One region of the Fictibacillus sp. S7 genome, then DNA from elsewhere that is predicted to be linked to it. Evidence: riboswitches for the same ligand, from Rfam matches in the RefSeq annotation. Region 1 holds a riboswitch; the other holds the start of a gene.
What was found. Region 1 has a riboswitch for cobalamin ahead of DMO16_RS07755 (ribonucleoside-diphosphate reductase subunit alpha). Riboswitches for the same ligand answer to the same signal wherever they lie in the genome.
Positions count from the first base shown of each region.

Region 2: linked by a shared signal. The riboswitch ahead of cobT (nicotinate-nucleotide--dimethylbenzimidazole phosphoribosyltransferase) and the one ahead of DMO16_RS07755 (ribonucleoside-diphosphate reductase subunit alpha) in region 1 are both predicted to bind cobalamin.

Region 1 is NZ_QJKL01000001.1:1,529,073-1,543,620, reverse strand. Features, by position in the region: gene DMO16_RS07825 (acyl-CoA thioesterase) at 1-381, shown strand, start outside; gene DMO16_RS07820 (alpha/beta-type small acid-soluble spore protein) at 538-744, opposite strand; gene DMO16_RS24175 (hypothetical protein) at 965-1,393, shown strand; gene yidC (membrane protein insertase YidC) at 1,305-2,093, shown strand; gene DMO16_RS07810 (Cof-type HAD-IIB family hydrolase) at 2,203-2,982, shown strand; gene DMO16_RS07805 (patatin-like phospholipase family protein) at 3,112-3,987, shown strand; gene DMO16_RS07800 (ABC transporter ATP-binding protein) at 4,026-4,988, opposite strand; gene DMO16_RS07795 (ABC transporter permease) at 5,005-5,793, opposite strand; gene DMO16_RS07790 (ABC transporter permease) at 5,790-6,569, opposite strand; gene DMO16_RS07785 (peptidoglycan D,D-transpeptidase FtsI family protein) at 6,779-8,839, shown strand; gene DMO16_RS07780 (YjcZ family sporulation protein) at 8,971-9,063, opposite strand; gene DMO16_RS07775 (YjcZ family sporulation protein) at 9,299-9,394, shown strand; gene DMO16_RS07770 (copper resistance CopC family protein) at 9,512-10,054, shown strand; gene DMO16_RS07765 (MogA/MoaB family molybdenum cofactor biosynthesis protein) at 10,077-10,595, shown strand; gene DMO16_RS24170 (hypothetical protein) at 10,740-10,913, shown strand; gene DMO16_RS07760 (CBS domain-containing protein) at 11,047-11,460, shown strand; cobalamin riboswitch at 11,520-11,720, shown strand; gene DMO16_RS07755 (ribonucleoside-diphosphate reductase subunit alpha) at 11,851-14,118, shown strand; gene DMO16_RS07750 (ribonucleotide-diphosphate reductase subunit beta) at 14,129-14,548, shown strand, end outside.
Region 2 is NZ_QJKL01000001.1:2,304,409-2,310,256, forward strand. Features, by position in the region: gene bluB (5,6-dimethylbenzimidazole synthase) at 1-274, opposite strand, end outside; gene cobT (nicotinate-nucleotide--dimethylbenzimidazole phosphoribosyltransferase) at 261-1,340, opposite strand; cobalamin riboswitch at 1,437-1,578, opposite strand; gene DMO16_RS11810 (nucleoside recognition domain-containing protein) at 1,657-3,057, opposite strand; gene DMO16_RS11815 (FeoB small GTPase domain-containing protein) at 3,054-3,749, opposite strand; gene DMO16_RS11820 (FeoA family protein) at 3,742-4,008, opposite strand; gene DMO16_RS11825 (5' nucleotidase, NT5C type) at 4,136-4,702, opposite strand; gene ribD (bifunctional diaminohydroxyphosphoribosylaminopyrimidine deaminase/5-amino-6-(5-phosphoribosylamino)uracil reductase RibD) at 4,719-5,813, opposite strand; partial or broken gene DMO16_RS11835 (GTP cyclohydrolase II) at 5,806-5,848, opposite strand, start outside.

The DNA.
Region 1 (14,548 bases):
ATCCGGCATGCAAGATGCAATGTGGTTACCGCATCAACGGATTCTGTGGATTTTCTACTTCCCATCAGGGTAGGGAATTCCGTATGTCTGGAATCCTTTGTCACGTGGACACATAAAACCTCAATGGAAGTATTTGTGAAGATTATTTCTGAAAACCTGTTTACAGGAGAACGAAAAGTGTGTGCCGTTTCTTTTTTAACCTTTGTAGCGCTTGGGGAAGACGGTAAACCGGCGCCTGTTCCACGGGCTGTGCCGGAATCCGCAGAAGAAAAATGGCTTCATCAGGGAGCCGGCGAACGAGCGGTTAACCGAAGGAAGAGAAGAGAGAACAGTAAAAGGCTTGCCGAGGAATTTGGCACTCAAAAACCATGGGAGCAATAAAAATATTTTTTCGAAGAAAGTCTTTTCTTTTTTAATTGGAGTTCATCGTGTTATAATGAAATTACCTTTTTCCAGCCAGGGATACAAGAACCCTGGCTATTTTTGTGCACAAAAAAGAGCGGGAGCTTGTCCCACTCTTACTTAGGAGAGTAAAGATTAACGACGGAATCCGCCACCAAGTTGTTGTTCAGCCATTTGTACAAGACGCTTAGTGATCTCACCACCAACAGATCCGTTAGCGCGAGAAGTAGTGTCTGCACCTAGTTGTACACCAAATTCAGAAGCGATTTCATACTTCATTTGGTCAAGAGCTTGTTGAGCTCCATTCACCAATAATTCGTTAGAGTTGTTGTTTCGTGCCATATGTATCACCTCCTTGTACTACTAGTTTGTATTACTACTTTGAAAATATGCATGGAACTTTAAAAATTTTTCAGTCACATTTTATAAAGATTTTCGTATAGTATGTTATCCCCCTATACTTTATCAGGCGCCGTGATGACCTCCCACACGGCGCTTTATTTCTGTTGATTCTTTGACACTCGCTCCAGGTGCTATCTTTTTAGTCTTTAAGGAGTTATACTTGTATCAAAAGGGGGTGAGTCCGATCGAACCGATTCTTGAACTAATGTGTGAAATGGATGTTATGCTGATCTCATTGGGCCTGACGCTGGCGCTGCTGGGTATCAGCAGGCACCTGATCATGCAGTGTCCTGATACTATAAAGCGAAGCAGCCAGTTAAGAATTTCAGAGACAGCCTGCACGCACAAACTTCAAAATACACCAAGCACTGTTCAAAACTTTTGTTTCATGAGAAACCGGATTGCTCTTCGGAAATACCGAAAAGAAGCACCGGATGATAATGACAGCCATTCCTTCTTATTCTTTTTCATAGATGGACAAACAACAAGGAGGAAATGGAATGAAACAAAAGAAACAACGATCAGGACTCTCACACGGATTAAAATTTTTAATTGCTATTTTGGGAATATGGGTGCTTGCCGGCTGTAGCCGAGCACCGGTTAATGCACAAAGTCACGGCGTTTGGAGCCATTATTTTGTCTATCCGTTCTCTGAAGTGATACAGTTTGTAGCTACTTTTTTTAACGGGAATTATGGACTGGCTATCATTTTCTTGACCATTATCATTCGCTGTCTGTTATTGCCATTCACCATTTCGCAGACAAAAAACCAGCAAAAAATGAAAGAGCTTCAGCCGGAAATGAAGCGCATCCGGGAAAAATACAAGGGAAAAGACAAAGAAACCCAAGTGAAAATGCAGCAGGAAGTTATGGCATTGTATCAAAAGCATGGCGTAAACCCCGTTTCAATGGGATGTATGCCGCTGTTAATCCAGATGCCGATCCTTTTAGCTTTTTACTATGCGATCATTCGTACAAAAGAGATTGCAGCACATAATTTCCTTTGGTTTAATCTTGGGACACCTGATCCCACACACATCCTGCCAATTATTGCAGCCATTACAACTTTTATTCAATACAAAATCATCAACAGACAGCTCGAGCAGGTCAATCCGCAAATACAGATGATGGGCTATATTATGCCGATGATCATCGTATTCTCGGCATGGAAGTTATCTGCTGTATTGCCGCTGTACTGGATTGTGGGTAACATTTTCATGACAGTCCAGAGCATTGTGTTGAACCGTAAACGCAAAAATATGCAGACTGCAGCGAATCCAAATTCCTAATATGTATGAACCCTTCGAGGATCGGAGGGTTTTTCTTTTTGGATTCAAGGAGTTGACAGACGGCGTGTAAAAATTCATCATATAGGAAGAGAAATAAGGAGTGGTAGAGATGAGAGATAAAATGGTGTTCTTTGATATTGACGGAACATTGATTGACGAAACTACCGGAATGATTCCGGATTCTACAAAAGAAGCTCTTCATAAATTAAGGCAAAATGGCGTTCATACAGGAATTGCAACCGGAAGGGCTCCTTTTATGTTTGAACATCTGTTGAAAGAATTGGAAATGGATTCGTTTATCAGTTTTAATGGTTCGTATGTTGTTTTTGAAGGTGAAGTGATTTATAAAACTAACCTGGATGTTGAACGGTTGAAGCAGCTTGAGAAGCTTGCTGTGGAAGCAGGGCATCCTCTCGTTTTCCTCGATCATACCAGTGCGACAACGAATCTTGAGTATGCAGAAGTCGTTTATGAAAGTACGAAACATCTTCTGCCGGAGTATCCTCAGTTTGATCAAACCTACTATCATAGCAATGATGTTTATCAGGCTCTGTTGTTCTGTGATGAAGATTTTGAGCAGCCCTATCGCACCGGATACAAAGGGACGTTTGATTTTATCCGCTGGCATCAGCATGCAATTGATGTAATGCCATATGGAGGATCTAAAGCGAAAGGAATTGAAGAACTCCTGAAGCGCACCACCATTCATAGAGAAAACACCTTTTCCTTTGGTGATGCGTTAAATGACATCGAAATGCTTCAATCATCGGGAATGGGAATTGCCATGGGCAACGGAAGATCGGAAGCTAAACGTGCAGCGAACTATGTAACTAAACCGGTTGGGGAAGACGGAATCTGGCATGGCTTAAAATATGCTGGTTTAATCTAAGGTAAGGGGCGGGTGTGCTTTTTGAGTATATCCGCTTTTCAAATATAAACTGGGGGCCAAAGCATAACATTGGCTTTTTTCTTTTTTATTACATATAGTGTACTATTATATAGAAAAGAGTGATTTAGGATGAATGGAACAGGTCTTGTCCTCGAAGGCGGAGGAATGAGAGGCGTTTATACGGCGGGAGTCCTGGATTTTTTTATGGACAAGGAACTTTATTTCCCTTATATCATTGGTGTTTCTGCCGGTGCTTGCAATGCCACTTCCTATCTCTCCAGGCAAAGGGGAAGAAACCGGGTAGTGAACATTGATTTTGTTCGCCATCCGCAATATATTTCCTATAAAAACTGGTTGCTCAGGGGCAAAGGTCTTTTTGGGATGGATCTCATTTTTGATGAAATTCCGAATATCCATGTACCGTTTGATTTTAAAAGATTTAAAGAGGCGAAAGAACGTTTTGTGATCGGAACGACAGACAGTGAAACAGGAGAGCCAGTATATTTTGAAAAGGCCGACCATGAAAAGGAAATACTTACGGTCCTGCGGGCTTCGGCTTCTCTGCCTTTTATGGCTCCTGTTATTGAATATCAGGGAAATAAATTGTTTGATGGCGGTGTAGCTGATCCGGTTCCCATTCTGAAAGCGAGAAAAGATGGAAACCTGAGCAATGTCATTGTGTTGACCCAAAACGAAGGATACCGAAAAAGTAAAACCAGGATGGAATGGCTGGCTAAGAGAATCTACAGCAGGCATCCTGGAATGGCTGAGGTACTGCTGAAACGTTATGAACATTATAATGAGACGATGGAATACATTGAAGATCTTGAGAAGAAAAATGAGGTATTTGTCATTCGGCCAAAAGAAAAAATGGAGGTTGGCAGAGCCGAGCGGAATCCGGTAAAATTAAATGCCCTTTATGAGCGTGGAGTTGAGGATGCCATGAACATGTACGATCAGCTTGAAGAATGGCTCTCCGAAAAAACAATCTCTAAATTATCATAAAAAGAAAGAAAGCACCGCTTGCCCGAGCGGTGCTTTTTTTAATAAAAGTATTGTATAACTTCTTCAATTTCGGGCTCTTTCATCTGAATGTCCTTTGGGGTACCCCATTGGGAGATCTCCTGCAACAGAGCCGGAGATGTGATTTTTGAACGATCATACAAAATGGTTAATTCGGAGTCGATCTGCTCTATTTTTTCAACTCCGATTATGTTCTTCGGGTTTACGCGCTCATCAAAAAGGACTTTTAGAATGCTTGGCAGTCCAATATGGTTTTTCAGCTGTTCCAAAGAACCATCCAGTACGGTTTTTCCCTGATTAATCACTATTACTCGGCTGCATAACTGTTCAATATCATCCATATCATGTGTGGTCAGAATAATGGTTTTTTGATGAGACCTGTTCATTTCTTTCAGGAATTCCCGGATGTTTTTCTTGGCTACTACATCCAGGCCAATGGTCGGTTCATCCAAAAAGAGGACGGATGGATTGTGAATCATGGCTGCTGCGAGATCAGCGCGCATCCGCTGGCCAAGAGACAGCTTTCTGACAGGAGTTTCAAGAAACCTGCCGATTTCAAGGATGTCATCATACTTCTTCAAAAAGAGCCGGTAATCTTGTTCACTAATCCTGTACATCGCTTTCAGGATTTCAAACGAATCTTTAACGGGGAGATCCCACCATAGCTGAGTTCGCTGTCCAAAAACGATTCCGATGTTCCGGGCAAGCTGTTTCCGTTCCTTTTGTGGGTTGATGCCTAGAACAGTAGCTGTTCCTGAACTGGGATGAAGAATTCCTGACAGCATCTTAATCGTTGTGGATTTGCCTGCACCGTTAGGACCGATGTAGCCTACAAATTCCCCCTCATTTATTTTAAATGAAATGGCATCCACCGCATGTTTGATCTCATACTTTGCGGAAAATAAAGAACGCATACTGTTCAGGATTCCGCGTTTTGACGGGTACATCTTGAAGCTTTTTGTAAGCTGGTTAGCTTCAATCATTTAAGATCTCCTCCTTTTATGTTCCGGTACTATGATAAAAACGGATTCCAAAGTTCCAAAAAGCCAATGCCAAATAAAAAAATAATAATGCCACAAGAACGGGCAGGAGCAGATAATAGATGTTTCCACTTTTGTTCAGTAAAAACAGCATAGGAACATAATTGATAAAAGCCACAGGGATGACAGTGAAAAAAATAAATTTCAGCCAACCGGGATAAATGTTCATTGGATAATTAGCGGCATAAAAGGGGGCGTACAAGGTGAACGTTTGAAAATCCTTAATCCGCTGGGTCCAAAATGCAATGGTTGCCGTCACTAAAGCGAGCGAAAACGAGATCACCCAACCGCATACCAGGATGACGGGAAGATAAATGAGCAGTAGCGTGATGGAATGTGTGTGGCTGACGTGGTACAGCGAAAGAGCTATGATGATCATTCCTTGCAGGGCCCCTCCAATTCTTGAAAGGTCGAGGTTCTTTGAAAGCAACAGCACAAGAGGGGATACCGGCCGGATCAGCAAACTATCAAATTCCCCTTCAATCATATACTTTTCAAACTCATGAATTTCAGGAGCGACGGTTCGGTACAGGGAAAGCGAGACAGAAGAAATGCCGTAAAGAATGCCGACTTCATACAGATTCCAACCCTTGACTTCATTGAAACGGTTTAATATAGCAGCGAGCATCAAAAAATCAATCATCATAACAATTCCGTAGGAGACCATGGAAAAAACAAAGTTCATCTTGTACTGCATCCGGGAGCGGATGCTCGCACTCACAAGTTTTATGTATAGCTTCAATTTCATCCCCCCTGGATTTCGACTTTTTGCCGTGCGGCAGCGGTTATCCAATGATTTGCGAAAAAAAGAACAAGCAGCCATCCCGCTTGCAAAAGCAGTACCGAATGATCCGCTTTTTCCAGGAAAATAAGAACCGGGTAATATACGACACCGGCAAAAGGGAGCCACTTTGCCAGCTGGGACAGAAATTCAGGCAGAAACGTAAGCGGAACCATTTGTCCTCCAAGAGAGAACATTAAGGTGAGAATAATAAAATGAGCCCATGATATTTCTGTGGTCCAGCAAGAGCTGATGCCAATCAAATAAAAGATATTCAGTGAAATGCCGATGGCGAGAAGAAGGGAAAGCAGGCTGTAACCAAACGTGGTCCAGTGGGAGGGTACATAAAAACCAACTGTCATTGAGAAAATCAGTCCAATGGGGAGGCTTCTGAATAAGGCATTGTAGGCGATTCTTCCAGCCTCCTGGGATACAACATAAAAATAATAGCTGACCGGCCGTGCAAGTTCAATTGATATGGCGCCGTTCCGGACACCGAGCTGGATTCCCAGTCCTGCAGTCAGAAAGACAGTCATCCACAAGATGCATTGACTGGCACCCATATAATATGTCATGTCCAATATGCTGTACGGGCTTTTTTGCTCTTTGCCCGTCAGGACACCGGTCCAAATGGCAATATACACGAAGCCAAAGATCGCCGATGCAGCATTGTTGATCAAGTGTGAAAGACGATATTGCATATTGCAGGCAAAACTTTTTCGAAAAAGATGCCAATAAACCATCCGCTGCCTCCTTTATCATGTTTTTTGCGAACAGGGTTATTAATATAGCAAATTATATGAATCGAAGCAATAGGCTGAATATTACGTTGAACGGATATTTTTTAGAAAGAAATTCCTATGAAAAACTTGGAATTCCTATTAATATTTAGTAATCTATGAGTGGAAGGTTCTGTAATATTATTGTAAAAATATCCTGGGAGGACAGATCGATGGAGACACAAACCAAAAAGAAAAAGAATCATCTCCCTTTTCGGCTTAATATCTTATTCATTGCAGTTTTTTTACTTTTTTCCATCTTGATTCTTCGTCTAGGCGTACTTCAGATTGTTAATGGTGAGGAAAAGAGGCAGGAATCCGAAGCCATTAAAAAGGAGGAAGCAAAGAAAGAGGCGCCCCGCGGGAAAATATTGGACAGGTATCAGCGTGTTGTTGTGGATAACAAGCCCTATTTCACACTGACTTATACCAAAACGAGCAGCACGAAGCCCGAGGATACTTATTGGGTAGCGAAATGGCTCTCACAGCACATAAAGGTCGACAGCAAAAAAATTCCGGAACGGGATAAAAAGGACTTTTTTATCGTAAAGAACGGGGTTGCAGAACTGCTGAAGGAAAGGCTCACTGTGGCTGAAATCAAAAAATTAAACAATGAAAAAGAGTACAAGCTGCTGGTTGAGCGGATCACCAAGGAGGATTTACATACACTTACCAAAAAAGATCTGGAAATACTTGCGATCAAACGGGAAATGGACGCCGGGTATGCCTATTCTGCTTCTCCGGTAAAGAAGAACCTGACCGATCGGGAAATTTCCATCATTTCCGAGAATCTGAATCAGCTGCCGGGCATTGATATCATGCCGGATGCCGACAGGACCTATCCGTTTGGAGATTCGCTGAAAACGATTTTTGGACGCGTGAAACAAATGCCCAAAGAGCAGCAGGAATATTTCGGTGCCATGAATTATGACCTGACAGACCAGGTTGGTGTCAGCGGTCTTGAAGCACAGTATCAGGAGACCCTGAGGGGAACGAAAGAAAGAAGTATCTTTCTTACCAACCCCAAAACAGGAAAAACGCTGGGTGAACCCAAAGTCATCCCAGGCAAACGCGGAAAAGATCTGGTGCTGACCATCGATATGGATCTGCAGGAAAAGATGGAAAAAATTCTGGAAGAAGAAATAAGGAAAGGCAGGGCTGACCGCGGAAATGAAATGATGAGGTCTGCCTACATCGTTATGATGAACCCGAAAACGGGAGAAGTCTATTCCATTGCCGGGAAAAAGATGGACAAGAATGGATCATTTGTGAATGATTCTTATGGTGCTTTGTTCGATGCCTATGAAATGGGTTCAGCTGTCAAGGGTGCAACCGTGTTGACGGGACTTCACAAAGGGGTGATTCATCCTGGGGAATACATCTATGACGCTCCTTTGAAATTTGGATCATTGACGAAAAAGTCGCATGCGAATATGGGCAGCATCAATGATTTGACCGCTTTGAAGCGATCATCCAATGTCTATATGTACAATATTGTCATGCGCCTCGGTAAATTCAGTTACAGTTCAAAAAGCTTTTATGGAGACAACCGTTATCTTGGGTTTGACGTGATGCGCTATTATTTCAGCCAGTTCGGTCTGGGAGTCAAAACGGGTATTGACTTTCCAAACGAATCTACAGGATATAACGGCGGCTACACCGACCAGCTCGGTAATATGATAGATATGGGAATTGGTCAGTTTGATACGTATACCCCCATCCAGATGGTGCAATATGTGTCCACGATTGCGAATGGCGGATACCGCGTACAGCCAAGACTTGTTAAGGAGATTCGTGAGCCTCAAACGGAAAATCATCTGGAAGGTAAGCTCGTCAAACGCTTTGAACCGAACGTCCTGAATGAATTGGATATGGATAAAAGCTATATCGAACGGGTGCAGGAAGGATTCTGGGAGGTTTACCATTCGCCCGGCGGGACTGCGACAACGTACTTTGGTAATAATCCGAAGTACCATAATCCTGCGGGTAAAACAGGTACGGCACAGGTGAAGAAATATGACAGCAACGGGAATTTTATCGCTGATAAGGATAATTTGACGCTCGTCGGCTATGCGCCTTTCGATGATCCGGAAATTGCCTATGCAATCATTGTTCCTGACGCCTCTCCCTATAGCGGTACACAGGCAGTCAATAAGCACATTGGCCAGCGCGCCCTCGAAACCTACTGGGGGCTCAAAGAAAAAACAAAGAACACGGAAGAAAATAACGATTAACAACAAAAAGAAGCACTGGGCAATCGCTCAGTGCTTTAAAAATGGGTTTTGGGTTATTGGAAAAAGATTTGCGTTAATCGTAGTTCATCAATGCACAAGGAAAAGAAATGCATCTTTTCCTTGTTCGTTTGTTAGCAGAACGCACATGCACAGCCAATGATGATAAGAAGTACGAACAGTACCACGATCAAGGCGAAACCACTGCCACCTGCAACGAATCCCATAGTATTTACCTCCTTTTTTATAAACTCCAACATTTCCCTTACAGTATATGGAGTCTTGTCATTTATGTATGGACAAATGCGGATAAGCATCAAAAAAGGGCGCTAAAAACAGATCAGGAATTCCATGGATTTGTTTTTAAAAAATAGACTCTTGTACTGTTTCACATAGCCCGGCCGCATCATATGTTATGGATGTAGATCATTAAATAAATATCTCGAAAGAGGAGGTAACAAAATGTCATTTGGACACGGATGTGGAAATGGATTCGCTCTTCTTGTGGTGTTGTTCATTTTGTTAATAATCATAGGTTGTGCATGCTCGTTTTGCTAAGCCCTAATCAGGCATAAGTCCGATAAGACCACTCAGATTACTGGATCTGAGTGGTCTTTTTTTTGGATTTACTGTACAGTATATAAGGTATGACAAGCACACAAAAGGAGAGTTCACATGCAAAAATACATATGGCTGCTGGCAGCAATTTTCTTTTTCTCAACTGCTTCCAGTGTCTCTGCACACACCGGTCTGGAATCCTCTGATCCGAAAGAGGGCGATGTAGTCCAAGAAGATCTCAATAAGATCACTTTAACGTTTGAAACTAAAATCGAAAATTTAAGCACCATGAAAGTAACTAGAGATGGTAAACCGGTAGATATTAAAACAGCTGTAAACGACAGGGTTTTGACGGGCACTTCACCGGATCCGTTTGAAAACGGAAAATATAACGTGGATTATAAAATCATTGGTGCCGATGGACATGTGATTGAAAAGGGATTTACTTTTACCGTAGATCAACCGGAAGAAAAGAAAGAAGCGAAAAAAGAACCAGAAAAAAACACTGAAAAAGCGCCAGCAACCAAACAAAAGGAAAAATCAGAACAAAAAGCAGAGAAAGCAGAAAGCAAAACCAATTCATCTGCCCCGTTATTTATCGTTATTGTCGTCATCGTCATTGCCATTGCGGTATGGCTGATTAAAAGAAAAAAGAAGTAGAATGGCGGAAAGGGGATATGAAATGAGTGTTGAAGAACATAAAAAAGAATCACCTTCATCAGTAAGCTGCAAAGTGATTACAGTGAGTGACACAAGGACTGAGGAAACCGATAAAAGCGGCATCTTAATAACAGATCAACTCGTTCAAAATGGACACAGCGTTTCGCAGTATGCGATTGTAAAAGACGAAGTAGATGAAATTCGGTCCGCTGTTCTTGAAGGCTGCCAGGCAGAAGACGTAGAGGTTATTCTGATCAACGGGGGAACTGGAATTGCCAAACGGGACGTAACCATCGAAACGCTGGAGCCCCTGTTTACGAAGGAAATACCGGGATATGGAGAGTTATTTCGCATGCTGAGTTATACAGAAGACATTGGTTCTGCGGCAATTATGAGCAGAGCCGTTGCAGGCGTCATTGATTCCACCGCTGTTTTTGCAATGCCTGGATCATCCGGCGCGGTATCTTTGGCCATGAAGAAACTCATCCTTCCTGAAATCGGACATGTTCGAAGAGAAATCAATAAAGATTTGCCTAAGTAACAGATCATTTCCTTGTTCTGCCTATCTCATGTCATAAAAGGGTACAGCTGCCAATAAATTTAGTTAAGCGTGACAGACGCTGAAACTTTTTATTCGGCAGCTACGTATACTAGATTATGAAAACGCTTTATCGGGAGGTTTCAGATGGGCGGGATATTGCGGAAAGCGATTGAAGAAAGAAAAAAATTTTTGATTCAGATGCTTAAAAAGGCCGGGATCAGCAAGGAGCTGGAATCGCCATTATCCGAACTTGAAGAAGAGTATAAAAGCTGGCTCTATCAACAGGATGCTGTCATAGAACCGGGTAAAAAAGTTTAACACCTTCTTAGTGTGGGAATAAAAATAAAGCATAAGAGTCCTTCTCAGGGCTTTTTTTGTGTGAAAGAAGACCATCCTTTTTGCTATAGTATATAATGAACAGCTGCAATTAAGGGTTAAAGGAGATCACAGCATGAACATCGCTTTTTATCTATTGCCTAAAGATGAGGTAAAATATTTGAATCCTGAATCGACCATTAGGCAGGCTTTGGAAAAGCTTTCGTATCACAAATATACGTCTGTTCCCCTCGTTTCTGAGGAGGGACAATATGTCGGGACTTTGACAGAGGGGGATTTGCTGTGGAAACTGAAAGAGGCTTTTGATCTTGGTTTCCATGACGTAGTGAAAACAAAGTTAAAGGATGTACCGCAGCGGGTGAATAATATTTCGGTTTCCATTAATTCAAATATGGAAGATTTAATCACGCTTGCAACCGACCAAAATTTTATACCTGTAACGGATGATGACGGCCATTTCATCGGCATTATCCGGCGAAGGGATATTATAAAATATTGTGCACGTACCATCTGGGATAACAATAAATAAAGAAAAGGTATTGACAATTACTATATTTAGTGTGAAAGTAGGATTTAAGGAACTAAATATAGTATTATGAAACAATAGGTGTCTGTTAAAGACTTAATAGGGAATCCGGTGCAAGTCCGGAGCTGTCCCCGCAACTGTCATGTGGACGAAACGGAGATCCACTGTGTAAAGAACGCGCACAAAGCTGTGGCTTTTACATGGGAAGGTCCGGAGTAGGATGAAGCAGTAGCCAGTAGACCTGCCATTTGTTTCACGGTTTTGATTCTTCGGGGAGTGAGAAACAAAAGCGGCACCAATCTGCTTTTTGTTTTTTACATACTACGTGTCGTTTTTGGGCTCATCCAATGGATGGGCCTTTTATTTTTGTTTGAAAAGAGAGGAGAGCTATAAATGGCTACAGATATTTCAAGAGTCCAGCAGATAATTGGTGAACTCCAGGAGATTTTAGAGGAATTTCCCCAGCTGAGGCACAGAAATGAATACATAGAAAAAGTCACCTATTTTGCCCATCAGGAGGAATCCACACAAAAGATGCTGAACATGGGGGTTCTTTATGCCCTTGAGAATATTTCCATGGAAGAGCCAGACTGGACCTATGTAGCAGCAAGAATCCACCTGAAAAAGCTGTACCGGGAGGCAGCAAAGAACAGAAACAATGAATCCGGACAACCTTATGGGTCACTGTATGAACTAATTGAGCAGTTGACCGGAATGGGGATTTACGACAGCAGCCTCCTGCGAATGTATTCCAGCGCCGAAATCAACGAGCTTGAGAGCGTAATTAATCCGGATCAGGATCATAAGTTTACCTATATCGGCATTCGGACCCTGGCAGACCGTTATTTGGCTCATTCACATGAAGGCGGCGTGTACGAGCTTCCACAGGAGCGGTTTATGATCGTTGCGATGACACTGCTCTCCAGGGAGCCTGAAGAAAAGCGTCTCGGCCTGGTGAAAGAAGCATACTGGGCGATGTCGAACCTTTACATGACCGTTGCCACACCGACATTGGCGAACGCAGGAAAAAGCTATGGACAGCTGTCCAGCTGCTTCATTGATACGATGGAGGACAGCTTGCGTGGAATCTATGATTCTACAACCGATGCAGCCACTCTTTCCAAAGGGGGCGGGGGGATTGCCGTATATCTCGGTAAAATCAGAAGTCTCGGCTCCGAGATCAAAGGATTCAAAGGAAATTCCTCCGGAATCATTCCATGGGCGAAATTGCTGAACCAGACCGCCGTCAGTGTAGACCAGCTGGGCCAGCGAAAGGGAGCAATTGCCATTTACTATAATGTGTTTGGCAAGGATTTGTTTTCATTCCTTGATGCCAAGCTGAACAATGGGGACGAACGGCAAAGGGTGCATGATTTGTTTCTCGGCCTTTGCATCCCGGATTTGTTTATGGAAAAAACAGAAGCTCGGGATGACTGGTATCTGTTTGATCCCTACATGGTCAAAAAGATAATGGGTTATGAACTGGATGACTATTATGATGAAGTGCCTGGAGAAGGAAGCTTCCGTCAAAAGTACCAGGAATGTGTCCGCGCTGCAGATCAGGGATATTTTGGTGAAAAGGGGTCCGGCGGCTATGATGTTGTGCCGGCAATCGAGATTTTCAAACGCATTATGAGAAGCCAGCTCGAAACAGGTGTGCCTTACATGTTCTACCGGGACACGGTGAATCGTGCCAATCCAAATAAGCACGAAGGGATGATTTACTGCAGCAATCTGTGTACCGAAATTGCGCAAAACGGGTCAGCCACAACCGTGGAAGAAGAGATTACCGAGGATGGAAAGATAATTATCACCAAACGGCCCGGTGATTATGTAACTTGTAACTTAAGCTCCATTTCTCTTGCCAGGGCTGTAAAGGCGGATGTACTTGAACGCCTTATTCCGATTCAAGTCCGGATGCTGGATAATGTGATTGATCTGAACGAAAACCGTATTGAAGTCAAGCAGGCCGTGCTCACTAATCAAAAGTACCGGGCAATCGGACTTGGCACGTTTGGCCTTCATCATCTTCTGGCTCTTGAAGGTATCCGCTGGGAATCGGAAGAAGCGGTTCAATATAATGATGAATTGTATGAAAAAGTCAATTACCTGACCATCAAAGCCAGCAATGAATTGGCAAAAGAAAAAGGCTCCTACCCGGCTTTTGAAGAGTCTGACTGGGAGACCGGGATTTATTTTGAGCAAAGAGGCTACCAATCTGAAAAATGGCTGAAGCTCAAGGAAGAGGTTCAGGCTTCGGGTATCCGAAACGCCTGGCTGCTGGCGGTTGCACCGAATGCGACAACAAGCCTGATCGCGAATTCAACTGCTTCTGTGGATCCCATTTTCAAAAAAGAGTACTCAGAAGAGAAAAAGGATTTTAAAATTCCGGTTACCGCTCCCGACCTGACACCCCTGACGAACTGGTATTATAAATCGGCGTATGAAGTGGATCAGCATTTCAGCATTAAACAAAATGCGGCAAGGCAAAAGCATGTGGACCAATCGATTTCCTTTAACTTTTATGTGAAGAGTACGATCAAGGCAAAAGAGCTGCTGGATCTTCATATGACCGCCTGGAAATCAGGGCTGAAGACCACGTACTATACGCGGTCAACATCTGTTTCGGAACTTGAAGACTGTGAAAGCTGTTCGAGCTAGGAGGATAAGGATGAAAACATTAAGCAAACGAGAATTATACGATGTAACAGCCCCGAATGCATCAACGAGAATTCTGAATGGCAGAAGTTCAAACGTACTGAACTGGGATGATGTCCGGTACAGTTGGGCTTATCCGATGTACAAGAATATGCTGGCTAATTTTTGGACTCCGTTTGAGATCAATATGTCCGGCGACGTAAAGCAATATCAGCAGCTTTCCGGCGAGGAGAAGGATACGTTTAACAAAATTATCGGGCTTTTGGCTTTTCTGGACAGCATTCAAACCGACTATTCTTCCAGGGCTGCCGGGTATCTCACCGATTCAAGCCTTTCAGCGCTGATGACTGTGCTTTCCTTCCAGGAGGTCGTCCATAACCAGTCCTATTCCTATGTGCTTTCAAGCCTTGTAAACAAGCAGAAGCAGGATGAA
Region 2 (5,848 bases), 770 kb from region 1:
TCATAAACATGGATGACCGCGAATCGTCTTCGTAATGTATGGCGAGGGCTCTTCTTTCCTTGTCGGCGGCCCATGCCAAACGATTCTTTACTTCTTCGGAGGTGACCAGAATAAAATTCCATGGCTGCATGAAACCAACAGACGGAGCTTGATGGGCTGCTTGTAATATAGAATAAACGGCTTCATCCGGAACAGGGTCCGGCAAAAAACTCCGGACATCCCTTCGAGCAGCAATGACTTTATAGACAGCTTCTTTTTCATCATTTGTAAACAAGGCGTGTTTCTCCTTCCTGGCTCTTGGCGGATATTTGAGCGGTCTCAAATGTCGCCATTTCGTTGATCATAAGTGAGGAAGACAAAAGAATGGGAAAGGCAACCGCCGCACCGCTCCCTTCACCCAGCCTCATGCCTAAATCCAGAATCGGTTCCTTTTCAAGCAGCTTTATCAACATCGTATGGCCGGGTTCAACCGAGCGATGACCCATGATCATATAATCAGCAGAACGGCTGCAGATCATCTTTGCGATTAAGGCAGCCGTACTCGCGATAAAGCCATCCACCAAAATGGGAATTCTGCTTGAGGATGCTGCCAGCATGGCTCCAGCCATTCCGGCAATCTCCAGCCCTCCCACTTTGGATAAAATATCAACCGGATCATCCGCATTCGGTTTCCTCAGCTCCAGCGCCTTTTGAATGACCTCTTTTTTGACCTGCAGCTTCTCTTTTTTTATGCCGGTTCCTGTCCCAACCAGTGTTCCGACTTTTTCACCGCTCACCACCGCGACTACGGCACTGCTCGCCGTCGTATTGCCAATCCCCATTTCACCTGGAATAAGACACTTTACTCCACTTTTTATCATTTCGTTTGCCGTCTGATACCCCGCATCCACAGCCTGCTCGGCGTCCTCCCGGGTCATTGCATCTTCCACAAGGAAATTGGCCGTGCCATAACGTACTTTTCGGGAAATCAGGGTCTGGCTGTCAATATCAGCGGCTATTCCAATGTCCACGATGTTCAACTTGGCACCGATTTGTTTGCTGAACACGTTGATTGCAGCTCCGCCATTCAAAAAGTTACGCACCATCTGGCTCGTTACTTCCTGGGGATAGGCTGACACTCCTTCTGAAACGATGCCATGGTCAGCAGCAAAAATCAGAACACCCGGCGGAAATACAATTGGAAAACGTTCTTTCGTCATAGAGGCAAGACTCACCGCCAAAGCTTCCAACCTTCCAAGACTGCCAACCGGTTTTGTTAATGAATGAATGTAGGTCTGTGCAGCACTTCCCATCTTTTCATCGATTGCCGGAATACGGGCATTTTTCCAATGGTTTTTCATCCTTTTCTCTCCCTTCCAATTTAACAAAAAACCTTGACTGCAGGCGCCAAGGTTTTGATCTAACGTACACTATCCCTTTCTTCCCACCGAAGACACAGAAATCAAGATTTATAAGCAGGTCTCCTGGCTTACCGGTTTAACTGGTTTTACAGTAGCGTGGGCTGCTCCAGAATTACACTGGATTCCCTATTATCTCTCAACCTTTTTGGTCTTGAGCACTCATAAATTTTATGTAATTGTTTTTTTATCATAACAATTCTTTAAAGAATTTGATATAGGAAAAACCAGAACCGGTCATACGGTCCTGGTTTTTATATCATCCCAGCATTCTCACACTTTGTGCAATAACGAATGTTACGAAAATGGCGATCATGGTTGGAATGAGAAAAGCCAAAAATGCCCATTTTATGCTTTTTGTTTCTTTATAAATGTTGACCAGAGTCGTTCCGCATGGAAAATGAAGCAATGAAAACAGCATCGTATTCAATGCTGTGAGCCACGTCCACCCCTGGTCTACGAAAATTTGTTTCAAATCTCCCAGGTTATCAACCTCTGTCAGTGCCCCTGTAGAAAGATATCCCATAATCAAAATGGGAAGGACAATTTCATTTGCTGGCAGCCCGATCAGGAATGCCATCAGAATATAGCCGTCGAGCCCCAGCATCTGTCCAAAAGGATCCAGGAAATTGACGATATGCATAAGAACGCTTGTGTCGCCAGCCGTAACATTAGCCAGCACCCAAGTCAGTATACCTGCTGGCGCAGCGACCTTAACAGCCCTTAGAAGTACCGCCCATGAACGCTCAAGTGATGAACGGATGACCGTTTCCCAAAATTTTGGCCTTCTATATGCAGGAAGCTCGAGTGTGTAGTGGGTAGGCACCCCTTTGAGAACCGTCTTTGATAATACCCAGGAGACCAAAAAGGTAACAAGAATCCCAAACAACACAATGCCAACAATGACCGACGTTGTAACAAGGGACTTGGCTCCACCTGTATATCCTGCCGCCATAAAGAGGGAAGCCAGCACAATCAGTGTTCCCCAACGGCCGTTGCATGGTACAAAATTGTTGGTTAGGATGGCAAGCATCCTCTCTCTCGGTGATTCAATAATCCGCGAAGACATCATTGCTGCAGCATTGCAGCCAAACCCCATCGCCATCGTCAGGGACTGCTTGCCGTGTGCGCCCACTTTTTTGAAGATGCGGTCCATATTGAACGCTACTCTCGGTAAATATCCATAGTTTTCAAGCAAAGCGAACGTTGGAAAAAAGATTGCCATCGGCGGCAGCATCACACTTACGACCCAGGTGGTGCCGCGATAAAGACCCAAAACGAGAACACCATATAGCCAATCCGGAGCACTCATCCACTGGAAAAAGGCTGTAATGTAGTTTTCGAGCCATCCGAAAAACCGGGCAATCATGTCAGATGGAACGTTGGCGCCGGCGATTGTAAGATAAAAAACAATGCCTAGCATGACCATCATGATTGGAAAGCCCCAAATGGGAGAGGTGAAAACAGCATCCAGTTTCTCCGTTCGCCGATCACGTTTGGTGTTTGAATGATGAACACCCGCCTCGCAAAGCCGCTTGCTTTCCTGATAAAGGCTGCCCACAATTTTATCACGAAGATCTGGTGATGTAAGCTGCTGTGCCTTTTCATAGAGAGCATTCAAATCTCCTCTAGAACCTGAACTTGCCAGTTCTGTATTCATGACGATCCCTCCTTTACCTTCAGCCTTGATTTCAACTCATCCAGCAGAGATTCATCCCCATCCAACAAGCGCAAAGCCACCCAGCGGGAAGAGATGCGATCTTCCACCAGATCAGCCACAAGGGGCTCCAATGAAGCGATCTTTGTTTCAATGTCTTCGTCGTATGTCATCCGCGCGGGTTCGCATACAAGTTTGCCCTCTGCCAGGCGCTCGATGGTGTCGAGCAACATGGGAAATCCCGCTTTGTTCCGGGCTGAAATTTTTATGACAGGAACACCAAGACGGCGGGTCAGTAATCGTTCATTGATCGAGATGCCTCTCTTTTCTGCCTCATCCATCAAATTAATGCAAATAATTACATTTTGAGTCATTTCCAGTATTTGCAGAGCAAGGTTCAGGTTCCGTTCCAGAGAGGTTGCATCCACCACGACAAGTGTCACATCCGGTTTTTCAAATACAATATAATTTCTTGCCACTTCCTCATCCCGGGAGTTCGAGAAGATGGAATACGTTCCAGGCAAATCAATCAGCCGGTAGTCTTTCCCCTTATGGCTTAATGTTCCTTCAGCAAGTGAAACGGTTTTTCCAGCCCAGTTCCCCGTATGCTGTTTTAATCCGGTCAATGCATTGAACAATGTACTTTTTCCCGTGTTTGGGTTTCCGGCCAGTGCGATCCGGTACGTTTCAGTCACGATTCATCAACTCCCCTTGAATCTTCGAACTTTCTTCCCTTCTCAGGGCAATGGTTGTCTGGCTGACACGAAAAGCAATGGGATCGCCCAGCGGGCTCTTTCGTACAACCTCCACTACTGCTCCTGGTACAAATCCAAGATCCAGCAGCCGTCTTCTCATCACACCTTCGATATCCATGGAGGTGATTTGTATGAAGTCGCCGTTCTTCCCTTCAAAAAGAGTGATATAGTTAGTCTCATCCACTTCTTTTTCCTCCACCCTTATTTTTTTCCTTAGCGCAACATTTGCTTATATGATATGTATATCCAATGGTTTTGTCAATGTTTCTTGAAAAATAAAAAAAAGCCCTCTGATATACAGGGGCTTATTGCCGCAGTTATTTTTGTTATTTTGAAGAAAGAAACGTCTTCATCTCTTTCCAATGCGAGAGTCGTTCCCCTTGAAAATGCCGGTTGTACGACTGGTCCCTGACCACGACTCTTAAAGAGCCTGATGATAAGGTATCGAGCACGCCTGGTTTATCGTCAAAATAAAAATCTAAGCCAAGCTCTTCAATGATTTTTACTTTTTCATGATCCTTCATTCCGCAATAAAATTTATCGCCATCAACAGGAAATCCCTGCTTCTTCATCCAATTCATCGTCCGTTCACCGTGTTCTCCCGGACGAGCCGTGATGTAATAAATTTCATGACCCTGTTCTTTCAACTCCTGCAAGGTTTCCACCGCATCAGGGTATGGTGGGCAATCAGAGAAATAGATTTCTTCGCGTAAAGTGTTCCACATCTCTTTTCCTTCGGCATTCGTCAGACCGAACGGTTCATGGATTTCAACCGTTTTCAATGCTTCGAAAATATCCATCGCCAGGTTTTTGTTTAATTTTTTATTATAGATCGTAAAGGCATAGCCTCTCAAATTAATCAACGTATCGTCAATATCAAACCCGAATTTCATCATTGTGCTCCTTCTGTTACTTGTAAACAGGGTATCCTGTAATCTTAAAATCATCCCCGACTTGTTCCACTGTCATCTCGCGAAGATCCACCGCTCCACTCATCCGCTCAGCACCCTGACCTTCAAGAAACGTGGGCGACAGGCTGCCGCCCAGGAGTTTGGGAGCCATATAAACCACGAATTTGTCGATGAGCTGCTGCTCAAGGAAAGAAGCATTGACGGCTCCGCCTCCTTCAATCATCACAGATGAGATTTGCTGTTCTCCAAGAAGATGTAAGACCTCTTCTGGATTCACCCGACCATCCCGGCTTTTAGTTGTAAAGATGGAGACACCATGACTTTCCAGCACTTGGCGTTTCTCCTCTCGTGCCCGTTCTGTCGTAAAGATCCAGGTTTCTGCTTTTTTGTCCTGCACGACTTTGGAGGAGACGGGAATTCGCAGGGTGGAATCCAGTATAACCCGGACAGGGTTGCGGCCGTTCGGAATACGCGCGGTCAGCTCCGGATCATCCTTGATCACAGTGTTAACACCCGCAAGGATGGCCATGTTTTCATTCCGGATCTGGTGAACATTCTTTCTGGCTGCCTCTCCGGTAATCCATTTGCTGTCGTGTGTTGCGGTGGCGATTTTCCCATCAAGCGTTGCAGCTGATTTCACCGTGACAAAAGGGAGCTTTTGCACAATAAATTTATTGAACACTTCATTCATTTGTTGCGATTCCTTCTCCATGATACCGGTGATGACTTCGATACCAGCTTCCTTTAAAATAGCAACTCCTCTTCCGGATACGAGCGGATTTGGATCCAGACTTGCGATGACCACCTTGCTTAATCCAGCTTTCACAATGGCTTGTGCACAGGGGCCCGTTCTTCCATAATGGGAACAAGGCTCAAGGGTCACATAAATGGTTCCCCCTTCTGCTTTCTCTCCAGCCATTCTAAGCGCATGGATTTCAGCATGAGGCTCTCCAGGCTTTAAATGGGAGCCGATTCCCACAATTCGGTTCTCGTTGACAATAACAGAACCGACCATGGGGTTTGGATCGGTTTGGCCTTTCATGGCCCTGGCGTTTTCAAGCGCTAATTTCATATAAAAGGTATGATCAGTCATTCGGGCAGCTTTCCTCCTCTTTTAAGTGGCCAGAA